One region of the Veillonella dispar genome, then DNA from elsewhere that is predicted to be linked to it. Evidence: a T-box and tRNA genes for the amino acid it is inferred to sense, from the RefSeq annotation. Region 1 holds a T-box; the other holds one or more tRNA genes.
What was found. A T-box is a leader RNA that pairs with one kind of tRNA and senses whether it is charged. The one in region 1 lies ahead of cysS (cysteine--tRNA ligase), so its partner is inferred to be a tRNA-Cys.
Positions count from the first base shown of each region.

Region 2: it encodes a tRNA-Cys, which carries the amino acid that the T-box ahead of cysS (cysteine--tRNA ligase) is inferred to sense. The anticodon was not compared.

Region 1 is NZ_LR134375.1:934,125-942,976, reverse strand. It holds gene EL171_RS04315 (Mini-ribonuclease 3) at 1-128, opposite strand, end outside; gene cysS (cysteine--tRNA ligase) at 118-1,566, opposite strand; T-box leader at 1,616-1,822, opposite strand; gene EL171_RS04305 (bile acid:sodium symporter family protein) at 1,980-2,933, opposite strand; gene gltX (glutamate--tRNA ligase) at 3,066-4,535, opposite strand; gene ispD (2-C-methyl-D-erythritol 4-phosphate cytidylyltransferase) at 4,538-5,713, opposite strand; gene EL171_RS04290 (PIN/TRAM domain-containing protein) at 5,697-6,848, opposite strand; gene radA (DNA repair protein RadA) at 6,864-8,237, opposite strand; gene EL171_RS04280 (ATP-dependent Clp protease ATP-binding subunit) at 8,401-8,852, opposite strand, start outside.
Region 2 is NZ_LR134375.1:1,182,294-1,191,145, forward strand. It holds gene EL171_RS05470 (phosphoethanolamine transferase) at 1-63, shown strand, start outside; gene EL171_RS05475 (2-thiouracil desulfurase family protein) at 186-641, opposite strand; tRNA gene EL171_RS05480 (tRNA-Leu) at 714-802, opposite strand; tRNA gene EL171_RS05485 (tRNA-Cys) at 817-891, opposite strand; tRNA gene EL171_RS05490 (tRNA-Gly) at 901-975, opposite strand; tRNA gene EL171_RS05495 (tRNA-Phe) at 983-1,058, opposite strand; tRNA gene EL171_RS05500 (tRNA-Asp) at 1,064-1,139, opposite strand; gene EL171_RS05505 (MBL fold metallo-hydrolase) at 1,190-1,786, opposite strand; gene EL171_RS05510 (TrkH family potassium uptake protein) at 1,799-3,286, opposite strand; gene trkA (Trk system potassium transporter TrkA) at 3,299-4,639, opposite strand; gene EL171_RS05520 (CvfB family protein) at 4,645-5,553, opposite strand; gene rsfS (ribosome silencing factor) at 5,555-5,917, opposite strand; gene EL171_RS05530 (LCP family protein) at 5,930-7,051, opposite strand; gene yqeK (bis(5'-nucleosyl)-tetraphosphatase (symmetrical) YqeK) at 7,064-7,633, opposite strand; gene nadD (nicotinate-nucleotide adenylyltransferase) at 7,637-8,251, opposite strand; gene EL171_RS05545 (glutamate-5-semialdehyde dehydrogenase) at 8,391-8,852, opposite strand, start outside.

The DNA.
Region 1 (8,852 bases):
AGCATAACTGCATCTGCACTGAGACACTCCTCTATAGTTCGTTTACGCAAACGAAGCGGCTCTTGTTCAAGAGCCGTCAACTTTTTTATTGCTTCATTCTTTAAGAATTGAAATTGTTTAAACTTCACGTTTTTTCCACCGTGCACCTTGAGGGGAATCCTCAATAGTAATACCGATTTCAGCCAAACGATCGCGGATACAATCAGCTAATGCCCATTGTTTTTGATCGCGACATGCTTGACGTACAGACAAGATTACTTGCATTAATTCTTCATATTCAGCAGCGTTAGCACCTGTGTTGCCTTCCCATGCTTTTTCAAGAATACCAATTACTTCTGTCATGAACTTGAAGATACGTTTTACTTCAGCAATAGCTTCTTGGCAAACAACACCTTCACGACCTGTTACAGTTTGATAGTAAATGTTGATCTCTTTAGCAAGACCAAACATGCTAGATGTAGCTAACGCAGTATTGAAGTCATCGCTCATAGCTGCTTCGAATTCTTCTTCATACTCTTTAGCTTTTTCTAATAAGTGTTGCGCTTCATCACATGGACCTGGTTCACATTTTTCAAGGTACAATAGATTTTCAATAGCAGTGCTTAAACGTTCTAAGGATTTATTTGCTTCCTCTAAACGTTCATCAGAGAAATCTAATGGACTACGATAATGAGTGCTCAACAAGAAGTAGCGCAATGCGTCTGGGCTATATTGTTCCAAAATATCTTTTACCAAGAAGAAGTTATTCAAGGATTTAGACATTTTTTCAGAATTAATGGTAATGAAACCATTGTGTAACCAATAGCGTACAGATGGATGTTGACCAGAACAACCTTCAGATTGGGCAATTTCGTTTTCATGATGAGGGAAGATCAAATCACTACCACCACCATGGAAGTCAAATTCTGTACCTAAATATTTTTGGCTCATAGCAGAACATTCAATGTGCCAACCTGGACGGCCATTCCCCCAAGGGCTTTCCCAATATGGTTCACCTGGTTTTGCAGCTTTCCATAACGCAAAGTCCATAGGATTTTTCTTACGGCCATCAACTTCGATACGAGCACCCGCTTCCATATCATCTAATGTACGGCCAGATAACTCACCATAATGTTCAAATTTATCAACGCTATAATATACATCGCCATCGAGTTCATAAGCATAGCCTTTTTCAATCAATGTAGAGATCATAGCAATAATATCTTCGATATGTGTAGAAACACGTGGATAAATATCAGCACGTTGTACACCAAGGGCATCCATTACTTCGAAATAGCTGTCGATATAACGGTTTGCAATAGTATCCCAAGATACGCCTTCACCATTGGATGTATTGATGATTTTGTCATCTACATCAGTAAAGTTTTGTACATATGTTACTTTATAGCCTACATGTTTCATATAGCGACGAATTACGTCCCAAGTTACGAATGGACGTGCATTGCCAATGTGAGGATGGTTATATGGTGTAACACCACATACGTACATCTTTGCCTCACCTGGTGTTACAGGATTGAACACCTCTTTTTGGCGCGTCATAGTATTATAAACTGTAATTTCTCTCATCGTTACCGATGCCTCCATTTTCGTAAAATAAAAAAGACCCCTCATCTCATACAGAGACGATGGTCCGCGGTTCCACTCTGTTAGGTACCAGCAGTGGCACCCACTCATCGCATAACGGCGCGTCACCGGACAAACCTACCTATAATCGGAATGTCAGCTCGTGAATGCATTTCGTCTACCTATACTTGAACCCTCCCACCATCGGTTCTCGCTAAAAAGTTAGTTGTAGAGTACTTCTTTCAGTCTCAGCTTTTACTATTAAATCTATATTCAGATATAGAAATATTATATCAATTATCCTATAGAATGTCAATGAAAACAAGAAAACCCTCATCTTTCAACATAGCCAAACAATGTATTAAACATGCATATTTCGGATATAAATTTGAAAGATGAGGATGATGAATTAACTATTAAGCATTTTCCAACTTCTCTTGATCGTCATGTTTACGGCAAATACCTGCGAAGATAGAGCCTGTAAAGTTATGAATGATAGAGAATACTGCACCTGCTACTGCCGCTTGAGGAGTAAAATGTTTAAGCGCTAAAGATACGGATAATGCAGAGTTTTGCATTGCCACTTCAATTTGCATTGCACGACGAGAGGAAACATCAATACTAAGAGCCTTACATATAAAGTACGTTACTACATAACCACTCACATTTTGTACTAAGCAAGCTACGAAGATGATGAAACCAGTTTCAGCAATTTGTTTTTGGTTCACTGCAGTAACAGCAGCCAAGATTAATAATACTGCAATAGCCGCAATTGTAGGACATACAGATTTAACAGGTTCGATCTTAGAGCCGATGAAGTAATTCAATACGATACCCAAGATGATCGGTACCAATACGATTTTTACGATAGAAATAAACATCGGCATAAATTGGATTTCAATGGAAGATGTAGCACCTGCATACAATACAACGAATAAAGGTGTCAAAATTGGAGCCAATAATGTAGAAACAGTCGTTGCAGATACAGATAACGGAACATTACCATTCGCAAGGAATGTCATTACATTAGAGGCAGTACCACCAGGACATGCACCTAACAAGATGAATCCGATACCAATTTCTGGAGGGAAATTGAAAATAAGGGCTACCAAGAAACCTGCTAATGGCATCCACAAGAATTGAATTACAGATACAAGGATAACTTTCATCGGTTGCTTAAATACATCAAGGAACACTTGAGCTGTTAATGTTAAACCCATGGCAAACATTACAAATTGAAGCATGTACGCAATGTACGGCGTCATCCAAGAAAATACAGTTGGTAATACATACGCTAACACTGCCATCAATAGCACGACCCAGGAAAGATAGCTATTGAATAAGTGGTTAAGAGAACGAATAATACTCATAAATGCACTCACTTTCATAATAAATAAAAATAAAAGACGCCGATTATTATAGCATTTCTATAGGATAATCTCAATATACATAAAAAGCTCTCATAACAATAGCTATGAGAGCTTTTTTCTTAGATTGTATTACTATTTTGTTAAAGCGCTAACATTGTCTAAGCGATGTAAGCATTTTTCTTTACCAAGCAATGTAACAATATTATTCAAATCTGGACCATGCATTTGACCAGTTAAAGCTACGCGGATTGGCATGAATACGAATTTACCTTTCAAAGCAGTTTCTTTCATAACTGCTTTAATAGTTGCTTTTACAACATCAGGCGTAATTTCATCAAGTTCAGCCAATGCACTGCGGAATGCACCTATAACTGTTGGTGTTGTTTCTTCATTCAATACAGCACGCAATTCCTCTTCGTGACCTTCTTCAAGGAATACAGTTTCACCCATAAACATGCCTACATGATCTTTAATTTGCGCCCCATAGCTAATATGGTCGCGGAATGTAGAGCATAATAATGTCAACCAATCAATATCCGCTTGATTTAAGCTATCTGGAGCCAAGCCAACTTCTTTCAAATGTGGCAAACAAAGATGGAATAGCTCTTCATCGCTTAAGTTTTTCATGTAGTGGAAGTTGATATGGTTCAACTTATCAATATCGAATACAGCAGGGTTTTTAGCTACACGATCCATGGAGAAGGCTTGAATCAATTCATCTTGTGTGAAGAACTCTTCTTCCCCTTCTGGAGCCCAACCAAGAAGAGCCAAGAAGTTTACTAGTGCTTCTGGTAAATAGCCCAATTGTTTGTATTGTTCAACAGATGTAGCACCATGGCGTTTGGACATTTTTTTGTAATCTTTGCCAAGAATCAAGGAAATGTGACCAAATTTTGGCACTTCCCAGCCTAGTGCTTCATAAATAGCCATTTGACGTGGAGTATTAGATAAATGTTCTTCTGCACGAATAACGTGAGTAATCCCCATCATATGATCATCCATTACTACTGCAAAGTTATATACAGGAATACCATCAGATTTTACGATTACAAAGTCACCTACACCATTGGATTCAAAGGATACATGACCACGTACCATATCATCGAAAGCATATGTTTTATTCAAGGGAACGCGCAAGCGAATGGTTGGTTTACGACCTTCTGCAATATATTTAGCCTTTGTTTCTTCATCTAAATGTTGGCAATGGCCATTATATTTAGGTGTTTCACCACGATCCATTTGTTCTTGGCGAACAGCATCTAATTCTTCAGGTGTGCAATAGCACTCATACGCTTTGCCTTCATCCAACAAACGTTGTGTTACTTCTTTATATAAGTCAAGACGTTCTGTTTGACGGTAAGGACCATTATCGCCACCTACATCAATGCCTTCATCCCAGTTCATGCCAAGCCATTGCAAGGAAGCTTTGATATTTTCTTCACTTTCACGAGTAGAGCGAGCCAGATCTGTATCTTCAATACGCAATACAAATGTGCCTTTTTCTTTACGTGCTAACAACCAGTTAAACAAAGCAGAACGAGCACCACCAATGTGGAATGGACCCGTAGGGCTTGGAGCAAAACGAACTTTCATGGAACTCATGATTATACCTCTCCTTCATATACAGAAACGACAGCTTGTGCAGCAATGCCTTCACGGCGCCCGATGGCCCCAAGCATTTCATTTGTTGTCGCTTTAATACTAATACGTTCTAATGGTATTTCTAAAACAGATTGTAAGTTAGCCTTCATCGTATCGATGTGTGGCTTTAACTTAGGTGTCTCTGAAATAACCATAATATCTATATTATAGGCTTGTAACCCACGTTCTTTCAATAAGGAATTAACCTTTTCTAGTAAAAGCATGCTAGAAATCCCTTTATACTGGTCATCTTCAGGTGGGAAATAATATCCAATATCTCGTAGACCTGCAGCACCTAGCATAGCATCCATCAATGCATGAATAAGAACATCCGCATCGGAATGCCCATCAGGGCCGAGTTCAGATTCGATATGAACACCGCCAAGAATACATGGGCGACCTGCTTTTAATTGATGAATATCATAACCAAATCCAACGCGCATACGTGTATCCTCAATTTCTAAATATCGCTTAGCTACTGCAATATCATTTGGTGTTGTCACTTTAATATTACAATAATCCCCTTCAACTATATGTACAGGTTTACCTACATACTCAACTAGTGATACATCATCAGTACCAAGATACTTAGTTTCATATGCCGCTTGATGAGCCTCTACAAATAATTCTTTTTGAAAGCCTTGTGGCGTTTGAATTTGGTATAGCTCACTACGCTGTAATGTTTCTAGAACATTATGGTCTGTATCAACTCGTTTAATGGTATCTGTAGCCGGAACACCTACTGTAGCAGCACCATAGGTATTAGCCGAGTCAGCAACATTATTAAACATTTCTGTAGAGGCTAATGGTCGCGCTCCATCATGAACAAGGACAATATTGGTTTCTTCTGATACAGTTTTAAGGCCACATGCTACAGAGTCTTGACGCTCTTTTCCACCCAGCACTATATGAACTGGAACAGACAAATCCAACTCTTGAATATGTTTTGTCATATATTCTTGTTCGCCTTCGGCTACAACAAGAATAATCTCTTTCAAACCTTCAATATTTGCCACATTTTGCAATGTACGCTGAATGATAGAGAATCGTCCTAAAGGGATAAATATCTTATTTTCTTTATACCCCATGCGGCGCCCCGCACCAGCGGCGAGAACAATACAACTAATTACCTTGTCCATTTTGTCCTCCATCTACACGAGCAAAGATCATGCGACCTGCACTAGTTTGTAATATGGATGTAACCATTACCTCTACAGTTTGCCCCACATAAGGTTTACCATCTTCAACAACAATCATGGTACCATCATCGAGATAAGCAACACCTTGGTGTACTTCCTTGCCTTCTTTCATAATTTGCACGCGAATCCATTCGCCTGCAATGAGGGCCGGTTTCAGTACATTGGCTAGTTCATTCAGATTAAGCACCTCAATGCCTTGCACTCGAGCCACCTTATTTAAGTTGAAGTCATTAGTCATCAACTTCCACTGCTTATCCAAAGCAAGACGCATTAATTTAGAATCTACTTCTGTAAGATCATCATAATCATCTTCTATCACTTCAATGGCTACCTTGTTAGCATCTTGCATCTCTTTCAAAATATCGAGGCCACGACGACCGCGATTTCTCTTTGTAGCATCAGCAGAGTCAGAAATAATTTGTAACTCATTCAATACAAAGAGGGGAACCATTAGAGGGCCTTCAATAAATCCTGTATTACATAGTTCCTTAATACGTCCATCAATAATAACAGATGTATCTAGTAGTTTTGGTGTGCTCGTAGTTTTATCAGATTTATGAGTAGAGAACATTTTAAAACGACTTGTTTTTTTAGGGCCTTCTCCACTCCATTGTTGTACATAGTTATTGTACATTTCAGGGCCTTTACGAGCCATAATTTTAAGGCCACTATATCCAAAGATAGCACTCAATATAATAGGAATATAAGGTCCTATAATAGGTACTTGATTGAATGCAACACCAATTAAATTTGCAATAATAAGACCGAATAATAAACCGATGGTGCCTGCAATCAATTCTTGATTTGGAATATGAGTAAGAATGCGTTCTAAACGTTTAGCAATGACTAAGCCTTGCTTTAAAATAAATGAAGAAATTAAATACCCAATAATAACGCCTAATAGAGTACCAAAAATCAATACTGAAATACGTGCAATGGTTAATGACATATCCCCAAAGGACTCAAATTGAGATACCAAATATGGGTCGATAATAGGTGCTAAGCTATCCATTCCAACATAGGCCGCTGTGCCCACAAGAATAGCTATTACATAGCGCAATATCCGATAAATCATTACATCACCTCCTAATTAAGAAAATACCAACTGCATTGCCTCTTGAATAGATTTAACGCCTCTAATCTTGATAGAACTATCATTATCCTTGATTTGTTTATAATTGCCTTCAGGAATAATAAACTTTTTAAAGCCTAATTTCTTAGCTTCATTGATACGCTGTTCAATACGTGGAATGCTACGAACATTACCAGTGAGCCCTACTTCACCTAAAATGACCATATCGGTAGGAACAATACGATTTTTTAAATTAGATACAATAGCAACGGCCATAGACAAGTCACAAGCCGGTTCATTAACCTTGAGACCACCAATAACGTTAACGTACACATCCTTATTACCTAACGTAAAACCACAACGTTTTTCTAATACTGCCAAAAGTACTATTAAACGATTAAGGTCATAACCGATTGCAGTTCTTCTAGGCATACCAAAAGCAGTCGTAACAACAAGGCTTTGTACCTCTACAAGGATAGGACGAACACCTTCAAGATAAATCATAACGGCGCTGCCGCTTTCCTCATCAGATCGTTCTGCCAATAAGGAAGCTGATGGATTAGATAACTCTTGTAACCCTTCCTCAACCATGGCAAAGATACCTGTTTCAGATGTAGAGCCAAAACGATTCTTGATAGAGCGCAAAATACGGAATTGGTAAGACCGTTCACCTTCAAAGTAAAGTACTACATCCACCATATGTTCTAACATACGGGGCCCTGCAATATTACCTTCCTTAGTAACATGTCCAATAATTACCGTAGGAATATTGCGTTCTTTACAAAATCGAAGGAGTCGAGATGTACATTCTCGAACTTGACTAACACTGCCTGGAGCAGCATCAATATCACCAGTATACATAGTTTGAATAGAATCAATGACAAGTAAGGATGGCATCATTGTATCAGCTTGCTCAAGTATATGATCTAAATCTGTATCTGCAATAACTTGTAATCGTTCACTATTGATATGTAATCGTTCTGCCCTAAGCTTAAGTTGTAACTGAGACTCTTCCCCTGATGCATAGAGAACTGTCCCTACAGTATCGGCCACCTTTTGAGATACTTGAAGAAGTAGTGTAGACTTGCCTATACCAGGATCACCACCTAAGAGCATAAGAGCCCCAGGAACAATCCCACCACCTAATACGCGGTCGATTTCACCAAAGGTTGTAGATACACGAGCGAGAGATGAAATTTCAATATCTGGTAAAGCTGTTGGTTTTGTTGTTTGATTTCCCACACCTCGGGAAGGTGTACGGCTATGTTTAGTTTCTTTAATAATTTCTTCAACTAATGTATTCCATTCGCCACATTGTGGGCATCGGCCCATCCACTTAGAAGACTCAGCCCCACAATTTTGACAGAAGAATACTGATTTTGCTTTTCCCATAATGCCTCAAAATATTTTAATAAGAAAAGAAAGGTCATGAATGATAACCATTCATGACCTTTTATGCATAATTTTACTACATGGTTAACTATCATCATTCTATAGTATACCATTTAACCCATATTTTTTATATGAAAGTTATTAACTGTATATTTTATATTTTTTATACGCTGACAACAATCTCGTTATCCTTGACATCTACTTTTATAGTTTTTCCTTCTGTAACATCTCCTTTCAAAATAAGGTCTGATACAGGGTCCTCAATTAATCGTTGAATAGCTCGTTTTAGTGGTCGAGCCCCCATTGTAAAATCAGAACCTTCCTTAACGAGTAATTGCATCGCCTCAGATGTGATTTCTAATTGAAGCTCACGCTCTTTAAGGCGTTTTGTAACATCACTCATCAAGATAGAGACAATGTGTTTTAAGTCCTCTTCAGTTAATGGCCGGAATACAATCATTTCATCAATACGATTTAAAAACTCAGGTCTGAAATGACGTTTTACAGCATCCATAACAGATTTCTTAGCTTCTTTAAAATCTATACTATTAGATTGATTTGTAGAAGATTCAGATTTTTTAGGAGCTAAGAATCCAAGCTCTGAAGAGTTCTTAT
Region 2 (8,852 bases), 250 kb from region 1:
AACCTTACTACCTTACTAGGGGAACAACCATTAACTAACGATCCTGTAAATGCAGGTAAATAATCTAGACTATTTCTTGAACTGAGTTAATCATATTAATCTGTTATCAGTAAAGCATATAATTATGTAATGATAGCCAGTTAAGGTTATAGTAAAGAAAAAACAAAAAAGAGATGAGTTAAAACTCATCTCTTTTTTTCTTCTATTAATAAATCAATATCATCTTCTGTATACACTTCAATATTATTCTTTAATAGAGCCTCTACAGTGCATCCATGACCATCCCGTAGGGTTTTACTAAAGGTGCCATCATAAATGCGCTTATAGCCACAACTAGGGCTTTTTGCTTTCATTAGAGCCCGATTACACTCATTTTGAAAAGCTATATCTAATGTATTCTGAGCACCTATAAGGAATTCTTTAGTTACATCAGTCCCATTAGCCGTACATATACGTTCTCCTTGTCGCTCTGCAGGATCACGCGGTGTACTAAGTCCACCTAATACTTCTGGACATACAGGTACTAAATCAAACATTTCTTTTAACAATGGTAATTTCCCTATATAATTATCTTTTCCATCATAACGACATGATACGCCGCATAGACATTCACTAATTAGCAATTTAGGTTTCTTATTCATAGTATTATTTAATATGTAGTATTAAAACTTAATTTACATAAGAAAAAAAGACTAACCGAAGTTAGTCTTAATTGGTGCCGAGGACCGGAATCGAACCGGTACGGTTGTTTCCAACCGACGGATTTTAAGTCCGTTGCGTCTGCCTGTTCCGCCACCCCGGCATGGGTAACGTTTGTGGAGGCGGCACCCAGAATCGAACTGGGGAATAAAGGTTTTGCAGACCTCTGCCTTACCGCTTGGCTATGCCGCCATATAAAGTTGGAGCGGGAAACGAGATTCGAACTCGCGACCCCCGCCTTGGCAAGGCGGTGCTCTACCGCTGAGCTATTCCCGCATGTACATGGTGCCTCAGGACAGAATCGAACTGTCGACACACGGATTTTCAGTCCGTTGCTCTACCAACTGAGCTACCGAGGCATGAATGGCGACCCCGATCAGATTTGAACTGACGATCTTCGCCGTGACAGGGCGACATGTTAACCGCTACACCACGGGGCCGTATCCAAAGTACTTGCTTAGTATATCGGTTATCAGGACTTTTGTCAACACTATCCTACAATATTTTTGATGAATTCTTCTTCATCTTTTAATGTTGTGGATTCTTTATGTCCTGGGTCGATTATTAAATCCTTAGACAAGGTTAATATATACTTCAAACTAGTAATCAAATCTTCTGGATTACTATTATAATTGTCAGTATTCCCTACATTTTGTTTGAATACAGTATCCCCTGAAAATAGATGTCCTTCTATTTCAAAACAAACAGAACCAGCACTATGACCAGGTGTGTGATGGACAATAACTTCAAAGGGTCCTAATTGTAGTTTACCTGTTACTAAATCGTTACAATTAGTATACATTTTCTTCTTGTAAACACTTGGTCTGCGACGAATTAATTGTAATAATTCTTGATCTAAAGGATGTAAATAAGCAGGAATATTATAATGCTCACATACCTCATCTAGAGCTGACACATGGTCACAATGACCATGTGTCAATAGAACTGCTATTGGTTCAGAATCCCCTACCATTTCAATGATATGCTTACTATGAAATCCAGGATCAATTATTAAAGATTTACCCTCTTTAACGAGTACGTAGCAATTCGCTTTATAAAGCCCTAGAGGGCGTTTTATAATATTCATATTATTCGCCCCCTATAGAACACGATACCGCTTGGAAGATTGTTTTTTTATAAAATACCCTTCCCAGAATTGAGGATGAAGCATAACAAGAATGGTAAATAATTCTAAACGCCCCAATATCATATCAACAATAGCTATACATTTTGCTGAGTCAGGCATAGCACCAAAGGAATCAGTGGGACCAAATCCACCAAAACCAAGGCCAACATTACTTAAGAATGCTGTTATCACTTGCATAGAATCATATGTGGATAAACCAGTGCAAGTCATCAAAAAGACAGAAATAACATAAATCATTAAGTATAAAAATAAAAATTGTTGTGTCATTTGAATCCACTTGGTAGGCATTGGTTTACCATTGATGCGTACAACTTGAACCATATCTGGATGAATCGATTTACGCAGGTAAATGATACTACTTTTAATTAAAATAATGAGACGTATAATTTTAACGCCCCCTGTGGTAGAACCACTACAACCACCAAAAAATGATGAAATAAAGAGCATCATCTGAGCTGCAGCAGGCCATAAATCATAATCACTTACAGCAAATCCACTACCAGTTTGAATCGATACAAGATTGAAGGACGCATCCCTAATAATTTGTATTGGATCATTTATAGTAGATTGTAAGGCTAATGATAATCCAATAATTATAATGCCTATTAGAATTACAAGCCAATACATGCGTGTTTCAAAATCATCAATTAAAATACGAATCCCTTTATGAAGAGCATTATAGTATACAGAAAAATTTCCGCCTGCTAATATCATAAAGAAAATAAATACAAAGCAAATATAGTTATTCTGCTCATAAACAAACGTACCAGCTGATGTAGGTGTAAAACCACCTGTAGATATAATAGAAAATGCATAATTAAGTGCATCAAATGGTTCGATTCCACCCGCCCATAGCATGAGGAAACAAACTCCAGTGAACACAATATATAACCGCCAAAGTTTTGTAGCCATTGATTGAATACGAGGCATAACTACACCTGGTTTTGGTACCGAAGCTTCTGCATTAAACATATGAGCTGCGTCAGCACCAAGATTTTTCAAGAAGGATAAAATAAGGACGATAATCCCCATCCCACCAATCCAGTGCATAAGTCCACGCCATAATACAAATGTATTCGGTAAATCATCTACACTATTAATAATAGTAGCACCAGTTGCAGTAATCCCAGATGTAGCTTCAAACAGCGCATCAAACACATTGACTAAAATACCACTACCAAGAAATGGTAAGGAGCCTAAGATAACGGTTAATATCCATGTAGCTGATACTACTAAATACCCATCGCGAAGACTAAAACTTTGACTTTCTTTGCCATAATAAGATAAAAGTCCACCTAAGCCGAATGAAATACCGGTGGTAATCAAAAATGACCAATATGCAGTTTCAAATACGACACTATATATAAAGGGTATCAATGTAAAAATCCCAAATATATATAATAGCCGCCCCACTAAGGACATGACAATTTGAATGCGCATAGTCCCTCCAAACTAGGTTAGATATTTAAGTAATTTACTTACTGATTCAGGTAACGCAAAGAGAACAATGTGATCTCCATCTAAAATCTCAGTATTACCACGTGGCACAATGGCTTCATCACCACGCAAAATAACACCTACTAAAGCCTTCCCTGGTAAACGTATATCTTTCAATTGTTTACCGGCTACAGGTGATTCACTTGTAATAGCAACCTCAATAGATTCCGCTTTCCCACCTTCAAAGGTAGAGATTGATAAAACACCTTCTCCGCTTCGAACAAAACGTAAAATTTGACTAGCTGTAAATAAACGTGGAGAGAATACGACATCAATGCCTACTTGTTCCATAAGCATAATGTATTCAGGTCGCCCTACACGTACTACAGTCTTAGGGATCCCCATATGTTTACCTACAAGAGCGACTAACAAGTTAAGCTTGTCATCATCCGTAAGTGCAATGATAACATCACTATCAGCAATCTCTTCTGCTTCTAAGAGATCGAAATCCGTAGCATCCCCATTAATAACAATTGTCTTATCCACAAGGTTTGCTAGCTGTTCACAACGGTCAAAATTCTTTTCAATAACTTTAACCGAAAATCCAGCTTGCTCCAAAAGGACCGTTAAATTTCTACCTAAAAGGCCAGCTCCAATGATAACAGCTCTTTTATAGAATGTATTATGATTATGGAACCAAAGACTTTCTACCTCTTCAACGGCTTCTTTCAAGCCTAAGAAGAATACACTATCATCAGGCTGTAGAATACTTTCACCATGAGGAATAATCATTTCACCATAGCGTAAAACACCTACTAGTAAAACACCTTCAGGGAATTGGATTTCTTTTAAAGGTTTTCCGATTAATGGAATATCATCTGTAATCTTAAATTCCATGAGGCGCACAGCGCCTTGACCAAAGTCCTCAACATCAATAGCTGAAGGCGTTTCTAAAATTTGTAAAAGCTCTTGAGCCGTAACCATTTCAGGATTAATGAACAAATCTACGCCTAATTTGGCACGCATCTCATCATCCATATGTTCTGCTACAGTATTATCCCGAACACGAGCAATCGTTGTAGGAACACCTGTAATCTTAGCTACAGCACAGGATAGCATATTTACTTCATCAGAATCGGTAACAGCAATAAACATTCCTACATCTTCCATACCGATTTCATTGAGCAATTGTATATCACTGCCGTTACCTTGAACAAGGCTAACATCTAAGGTATTTTCAAGATTTTGTATGCGTTCTGATGACCGATCGATAACGTACACATCATGATCATCTTGTATCAGGCGTTGTGCCAAGGAATAGCCAACCTTACCAGCACCTACAATGACAATTTTCATCGTCTTTATTCCTCTTCTTGTGATTCATTACTAACAGGAGGTGTCCATTGACGTCCTATTTCAGTTAATAATGTCCAACCATCATCTTGAACAATCTTTTTCTCTTTCATCAAATGCCCTAAAGCACGTTTAAACGCGGCTTTGCTGATGTTAAACTTATCTTTAATCAACATAGCAGAAGATTCATCACTATACGGCATCTTACCACCACGGTTAAGAAGATATTCCATAATAATATCTCCATCAGATATGAGGGCCTTTTCCTTGGTAGGGCGCATGGATACATTGATTCGGCCATCATCACGTTTAAAGGTAACGCGACCTTCAACCATCTCCCCAACCTTTAGTTTTCTCGTCATTTCTGAGCGATGTAAAAAGGCTATCCATCGTTCTGGAGTAATAAAGAATGCCCCATCACTAGTTAAGTTATAAATAGCACCCTTAACTAGTTGTCCTACCTTAGCCTCTGTAGCGGCCTTAGAAGCACGACGCATTTCATCATCTACATCCATAGATACTGCAAATCGACCAGATTTATCAGTATATAGGCGAACCCAAACCTTTTCACCAACTTGAGGACGTCCACGCATCTCAGCATGTGGCATAAAGATACCACGCTCAGTGCCAACCTCAACGAAACAGCCAAAGTTTGTAGTGTTGATTACCTCAACATAGCCAATTTGACCTACCTTCATCGCAGGTAAACGCATAGACGCAGTTAAACGTCCTTTTGGATCGCGATATAAAAATACCTCTACCTCATCACCAATAGCAACTGGAGATGTTTGTTGATCCTTATGAAGCAAAATATCATCATTTGTATTGCCTGTTTGACCATCTAGAAAGGCCCCTTGGTCACTAGTACGCAATACTTTTAATGTGGCAATTGTATTTTCCAACAATTCTGTAGCCATATTATACTCCTTCAAATGGAACTCGAACTGCATCATTCCACAACTCTTCTAAACCGTAGAATTCACGCAATTCATCACCACCAAAGACATGACAAATAACATCGCCAAAATCAAGTAAAATCCATTCCCCTTCACGGTAACCTTCTCTGTGGTTGACTGTCATGCCCAATTCTGCTGCTTTATCTTCCATTTCATCAGCAATACTTTGAGATTGCTTGATATTATTCGCACTAGCAATTAGGAAGTAATCACCTAACATAGATACACCTTCTAAATCGAGGATTTCAATATCTCTACCTTTTTTATCGAAAGCAGCTTGTGCTAATTGTAATACGATTTCTTTAATTTCTTCTTTATTTTTCATACTATTCCCCTTTTACCGTTTTTTACTACTCTCATCACCAGGTTCTGTTGGCTTTGTAATAGTCCCACCATTATGTTCTGATTCAGGCGCAACCTTGGCTGTACTATTAGTTGGAGCTGTTACAAATTGTGTCATTTCATTAGCTGGTAAATTTCCCATCGTAATGCCTACTAATCGTTGTGCTTCCGTAGGATTTACCTTCCAATATGTCATATCTCCTACTAGCTCTTTTTCTCCAGGAAGAATGTAGAAATGGATTTCTTCCTTATTGATTTTGCTAGCATTATACACAAGCTTAATAGCATCTAAAGTAGAAATATTGCTATCATAATGATCCCAAATACGCCAAATATGCCATGCATTTGTTAAGAAGAATGCATTATGCTCTTCTTCTACCCATAGTTTTAAAAAGCGTTCTTGTCGTTGTACACGTGTAAATGTATCATGTTTTGGATCAGAATATCTTAAATAAGCCAATGCTTTATCACTATCTAATGTTTGATAGCCTCGTTGCAAATCGATATCTTTATTTCCGTCTGCATCCACGTGTTCCATATTTTGTTCTACATAGATTTGTTGATTTCCTAATACATCATTCGTTTTTTTGAAAGCATTTTGGTTAACGACAACATAATATGGTATAGAAATATGGAACATATCTTCAATAACAGCTTTTGTTAAATCAATACCACCTTTTTCATAGATGCTATTGAGCATTGTTGCATCAGTCTGATCTCTGTTATCAATTTTACTATTACTAGGGATGCCAATAACATCCATAGTCTTTTGATCTAAATTAATAGACAACAAGAATAAGCTATCACTTTGACTTGGATTATTATCATCAGTACCGACAACAAGAATATATAACGGTTTATCTAAGCCTTTTTGCTCTACAGATACAGTATTACCATCTTGTTTATTTCCATTATCTCCAGATGCATCAGTTGATTCGGTAGTACCTACAATAGCTCTATATGCATAAGATACACCAGTATACAAACCGTATCCTATACCGCCAAGTAATGCTACTAGTACAATAATAGCTAATATAATTCTAGGCCATTTAACAGATGACTTTTGTTGACGTCTTCTTCTTCGACGGCGAGCTCTTGCTCGTTCACGTTCTTCCATATATAAACTCCATTATTTACAAGATTGTAACACATCATTACGACCAAGAATGGTCAAAGGATAAATAGATTGTTTTTGCTCAATAAGATGAATAATAGTGTTATCAAAACCAAGCAATACAGCTTTATCTAAATTTTGATCCGCTACTTTACGCAATTCATCAACACCTGGAAAATCTCGATTAGGTTCTATATAGTCTGCTAAGAATATAACTTTATCTAGTTTAGACATATGTACCTTACCAGTCGTATGAACCCTAATGGCTTCCAAAACCTCATTATCAGATATGGAAAATTCTTGTTTAGCACGAATCATACCGGCTAGTCCATGTAAAAGATTACCATTGCTTAATAATTCTTGATCAGCCTCATAGGATTCAGCACTAACTAGCTTTTGCATTTCCTTCAGCGAAAGCTCCTTTGCACAATCATGCAACAATGCGGCTAATCTAGCCTTTTCCACATCAACGCCATAAAGTTCAGCTAAATGAGTGGCTGATTCAACAACGCCAAGAGTATGCTTAAAACGTTTTTTACTCAACCATTGACTCACGCTAACTTGTATTTCATCAAATGATAACATCCTTTATTCCTTCCCATAAATATGGTTTTCTTCTATATACTCCACTACACATTTAGGCAACATGTACCGAACAGTTTTTCCAGAACGTAACCGCTCTCGCAAATACGTAGCAGATAATTTCATCTCAGGAACCTCCATAAGATGTATTTTTTCTCGTGCTTTTGGTCCTAAAATATCTAATGTTTCATCAATTGCACTAGATCCATCAGGTCTTGTAGCACCAATAAAGTGGACCTCATTTAATAATTCCTCAATAAATTTCCACGTTGGCAACGCACGAATTGTATCCGTTCCCGCTATAAAGTAAAATTCAACATTTGGTCCATAGAGCATCTTAAAATGTTGAATCGTATCAACTGTATACGAAGGGCCTTCACGACGCATCTCTACATCAGAAATTTCAAAATTTGGATTATCTGACACGGCTGCTGCTGTCATAGCATATCGATGATGACTATCTATTACATCATGTTGCTTATGAGGTGGTATCCGTGCTGGCACGAAAATAACCTTCTCAAGGTTAAAACTTTCACAAGCCACCTCAGCAATCATTAGATGCCCTAAATGGATAGGATTAAATGTTCCACCTATGATACCTATACGACGTTTCTCTACCATAATAATGTCACACCCTTAATGACAATGACACAAATAATGATAAATAAGAGCAGTGCTTTTCCATAGGATATCCATTCGTATCGACCTTTTGGGGTCTGAATATATCTGTAGTATGCCCTTATTAAGTAATATACTGTCTTCACTTTCGAACTTGGCCTTCTCCAAATACAAAGTATTTATATGATGTTAGTGCTTGTAATCCCATTGGCCCACGAGCATGGAGCTTTTGAGTACTAATACCGATTTCAGCACCAAAACCAAATTCAAAACCATCAGTAAAACGCGTAGAAGCATTATGATACACAGTAGAACAATCTACTAAGTTCATGAATACTCTTGCACGCATCGGTTCATCTGTTACGATAGCCTCTGAATGATGTGTAGAATAACAATTAACATGATTAATGGCTTCTTCAAGATTTTCAACAATACGTACATTTAAGTCCATATCGTTATATTCAGTATGGAAGGAATCCTCTGTTAAAGGAATTGTATTCTCCATATATTGAGCCACAGCTGTATCACCGTGAATTCGGACGCCATATTCTTGTAGAACCTCATCAAGACGTGGTAAAAACTCACCAGCCACCGCTTGGTGTAC